Regions from separate parts of the Pseudaquabacterium prasiolae genome, predicted to be linked through region 2. Evidence: predicted binding sites of a transcription regulator. Region 2 holds the regulator's gene; the other holds the start of a gene.
What was found. Region 2 encodes LexA, which represses DNA repair genes until DNA is damaged. Its sites were predicted from a motif close to ACTGTATNNNNATACAGT; they were not measured.
Positions count from the first base shown of each region.

Region 1 (2,195 bases), 1.2 Mb from region 2:
GATGCCTGGCCCGGCCCCATCAACTTCGGTCAGCGCATCGCCAGACGCCAGGCCTGCGGCTTCGACGCAGTGGCCATGGTCGGCGTCGGCGTCGGCGTCGGTGGACATGGCCGCCACGGGCCGGCCGGCCGCTGCGCGCAGCAGCCGCACACGCAATTCGGTGCGGCTGTGCTCGCGCTGCGCCAGCCACTGCAGCGCACGCACCTTCAGCGAGGCGGGGCGGGGCGCCATCGCGCTGCCGTGGCGTGGGTATGGCGCTCGGGCCGCGAACGAGCGGGGATCAGGCCTCGCCGTCGCCCACCGGGCCGGGCTGCAGCGGCACGCCCAGGGCTTCGCGCACGCGGTTCTCGATTTCGAGCGCGATCTCGGGGTTCTCGCGCAGGAACTCGCGGGCGTTGTCCTTGCCCTGGCCGATCTTCTCGCCGTTGTAGGCGTACCAGGCGCCGGACTTGTCGACGATCTTGGCCTCGACGCCCATGTCGATGATCTCGCCCTCGCGGCTGGTGCCTTCGCCGTAGAGGATGTCGAACTCGGCGGTCTTGAACGGCGGGGCCACCTTGTTCTTGACGACCTTGACCTTGGTTTCGCTGCCGATCACCTCTTCGCCGCGCTTGATGCTGCCGGTGCGGCGGATGTCCAGGCGCACCGAGCTGTAGAACTTGAGCGCGTTGCCGCCGGTGGTGGTTTCGGGGTTGCCGAACATCACGCCGATCTTCATGCGGATCTGGTTGATGAAGACGACCATGGTGTTGGTCTTCTTGACCGTGCCGGTGAGCTTGCGCAGCGCCTGGCTCATCAGACGGGCCTGCAGACCGGGCAGGCTGTCGCCCATCTCGCCTTCGAGTTCGGCCTTGGGCGTGAGGGCGGCGACCGAGTCGATGATGACCAGGTCAACCGAGCCCGAGCGCACCAGCGAATCGACGATCTCGAGCGCCTGCTCGCCGGTGTCGGGCTGGCTGATCAGCAGCTCTTGCAGGTTGACGCCGAGCTTTTGCGCATAGGCGGTGTCGAGCGCATGTTCGGCGTCGATGAAGGCGCAGGTGCCGCCCAGCTTCTGCATCTGGGCCACCACCTGCAGCGTGAGCGTGGTCTTGCCCGAGGACTCGGGGCCGTAGATCTCGACCACGCGGCCACGCGGCAGACCACCCACGCCCAGCGCGATGTCCAGGCCCAGCGAGCCGGTGGACACCACCTCGAGGGCCTCGACGGCTTCGCCGTCGCCCAGCCGCATGATGGAACCCTTGCCGAACTGCTTTTCGATCTGGGCAAGCGCGGCCTGCAGGGCCTTGGCTTTTTCGGTGTTCAGTGCTTTCACGGGTGCGTCCATGTGGGGCTCTCCTCGGGTCGAGATGGCCCGATGATAGCCGAGATACTGTATGTCTGAACAGCCTGTCAACTTCCACAGCCCAGATGAACCCGTGCCCCGGGTTGCTGTCAGGCTGTGCAAGTGTCGGGCTGCCTAGAATCAATTCGTCGCCTGCCGGGATCGTGCGGATCGGGCGATGCAGAACACGGTGGGCACCAGCGGGAGACGAAGATGCGGATTCTGATCGCGGAAGACGACCAGGTGCTGGCTGACGGATTGTTGCGCTCATTGCGTGCCACCGGCTATGCGGTGGACCAGGTGGGCAGTGGCAGCGAGGCCGATGCGGCGCTGGCGGCCCATGAATTCGACCTGCTGATCCTGGATCTGGGGCTGCCCAAGATGCATGGCTTCGATGTGCTGCGCAAGCTGCGCGGGCGCGGTTCGTCGGTGCCGGTGCTGATCCTCACGGCGGCCGACAGCGTGGAGCAGCGCGTCAAGGGCCTCGATCTGGGCGCCGACGACTACATGGCCAAGCCCTTCTCGCTGCAGGAGCTGGAGGCGCGGGTGCGCGCACTCACGCGGCGTGGGCTGGGCGCGGCGTCCAACGTCATCAAGCACGGTCCGCTGACCTTTGATGCCACCGGCCGCGTGGCCTACATCAGCGACCAGATGGTCGAGCTGTCGGCGCGCGAGCTCAGCCTGCTGGAGGTGCTGCTGCAGCGCGCCGGCCGGCTGGTGAGCAAGGACCAGCTGGTCGAGCGCCTGTGCGAATGGGGCGAAGAGGTGAGCAACAACGCCATCGAGGTCTACATCCACCGCCTGCGCAAGAAGATCGAGCAGGGGCCGATCCGCATCGCCACGGTGCGCGGGCTGGGCTATTGCCTGGAGA
Region 1 covers NZ_JAOCQD020000001.1:451,446-453,640, forward strand. The annotation lists gene N4G63_RS01820 (regulatory protein RecX) at 1-231, opposite strand, end outside; gene recA (recombinase RecA) at 281-1,327, opposite strand; gene N4G63_RS01830 (response regulator) at 1,538-2,195, shown strand, end outside.
Region 1: a site for LexA is predicted at 1,372-1,389, ahead of recA (recombinase RecA). Genes of this name have one in related genera too.

Region 2 (2,195 bases):
ACACGAAGCTGCCGCTGCGGCCATGCAGGGTGCCGCTGAAGCGCTCGATGGCCACATAGCCGGCCGAGCCCGGGGTGGCGGTCAGCGCGGTGAGCATGCGGCCGCTGCCGGTGCCGGCCAGGTCGCCGCTGAAGCGCTTGTTCAGCAGCAGCAGGCCGAGCTGGTGGCCTTCGGCGCCCTCGGGGCTGCCCTGGGGTGTCATCTGCACCTCGAAGCTGCCAGTGGCAAGGCGGGTTTCGGCCATGAGGCGGGCTCCGGTCAACAACAAGGGGCAGGCCAGCGCCAGGGCCGCCAGCGTGCGTGGGGTGAGGGCGCTGCGCGCTGGGCGCGCCGCGCGTGCAGGGCTGATCACAGGCTGCCGTAGAGCCGCTTGCGCTCGGCCGTGTAGGCCCACCACGGCGCGGGCGCCGCGCCGCGCATGAAATCGGTGGCGGCCATGAAGGTGTCGAGCACGCAGGGGTCTTGCCGCTTGCCGCTCAGCGAACACAGCGCCTGATAGAGCGAGAAGGCGTCGCGCTGGGCCAGATCGGCCGGCCGGGCAATGCCCAGCAGGCGCAGGTCGGCGGCCATGCTGGGGCCGATGTTGGGCAATTGCTCGAGCGCCAGGCACTCGGCCGCGCTGCCGGCCTTGGGCGCCCTCACCCGCGAGCGCTGGCCGTGGCGCGGGCTGCTGCGCGCTGCAGCCGCCCCGGGCTGGGAGACGAGGGCGCCAGCCATGGCTACATCAGCATGGTGTTGCGGATCAGGCCCACGGCCACGCCCTCGAGTGCAAAACCGTCGCCTTCGCCAACATGGATCACCGGGTAGTCGGGGTTCTCGGGCAGCAGTTCGATGCCCTGGCGGGTGCGGTGCAGGCGCTTGACGGTGACGTCGTCGCCCAGGCGGGCCACGACGATCTGGCCGTTCTTGGCCTCGCTGGCCTTTTGCACGGCCAGCAGGTCGCCGTCGAGGATGCCGGCGTCGCGCATGCTCATGCCGCGCACGCGCAGCAGGTAGTCGGGCTTGCGCGGGAACATCGAGGCTTCGACCACATAGCTCTGGTCAATGTGCTCCTGCGCCAGGATCGGGCTGCCGGCGGCCACGCGGCCCACCAGCGGCAGCGTGAGCTGGGCCAGGCTGGGCAAGGGCAGCGAGAATTGGCGACCGCGCGACTCGTTCACGGCGCGCAGGGTTTCAGAGCGCAGGCGGATGCCGCGCGAGGTGCCGCTGACCAGCTCGATCACGCCCTTGCGGGCCAGGGCCTGCAGATGCTCTTCAGCCGCGTTGGCCGACTTGAAGCCCAGCTCGGCGGCGATCTCGGCGCGGGTGGGCGGCGAGCCGGTGCGCTCGATCGTGCCTTGCACCAGATCGAGGATCTGCTGCTGGCGCGGGGTGAGCTTGGGGCCATCGGGCATGTAGGGCAGATCGGGCATGCGCGCTCCTGAGTTTCCATCCAGTGACTGTATTTTCATCCAGATGAGGGCCTGATGCCAAGTATTTCTCTCGCCGAACGCAGCACGCCCGCCACGGTGGTGATCCTGGGCACCGGCGGCACCATCGCCGGCACCTCGGCCCGCCCGGGCGACAACGTGGGCTACACCGCAGCGCAGCGCAGCGTGCAGGATCTGCTGGCGGCCGTGCCCGCACTGGCGGCACCCGGCGCGCCGGGCATCGAGGCCGAGCAACTGGCCCAGCTCGACAGCAAGGACATGGACCACGCCACCTGGCTGGCCTTGGCGCAGCGCGTGCAGCAGCTGCTGGCGCGGCCGGAGGTGAGCGGCGTGGTCATCACCCACGGCACCGACACGCTGGAAGAAACCGCCTGGTGGCTGCACAGCGTGCTGGCAGCGCCCAAGCCGGTGGTGCTGGTTGCCGCCATGCGCCCGGCCACCGCGCTGGCCGCCGACGGGCCGCAGAACCTGCTGGACGCGGTGACCGTGGCCGCCACGCCGGGCGTGGCCGGTGTGCTGGCGGTGCTGGCCGGCCAGGTGTTCGGCGCGACGGGGCTGCGCAAGGCCCATACCTACCGCACCCAGGCCTTCACGGCCGGCGATGGCGGGCCGATCGCCGTGCTGGAGGAGGGGCAGCTGCGCCAGTTTCGCGCCTGGCCGCAAGGCCCGGGCCGTGCGCTGGACCGCCTGCCGGCCAGGCCGCAGGACTGGCCGTGGGTGGAGATCGTCAGCAGCCACGCCGGTGCGCGCGGCGATGGCGTGCGC
Region 2 covers NZ_JAOCQD020000001.1:1,609,538-1,611,732, reverse strand. The annotation lists gene N4G63_RS06845 (DUF3224 domain-containing protein) at 1-244, opposite strand, end outside; gene N4G63_RS06840 (helix-hairpin-helix domain-containing protein) at 349-717, opposite strand; gene lexA (transcriptional repressor LexA) at 720-1,394, opposite strand; gene N4G63_RS06830 (asparaginase) at 1,467-2,195, shown strand, end outside.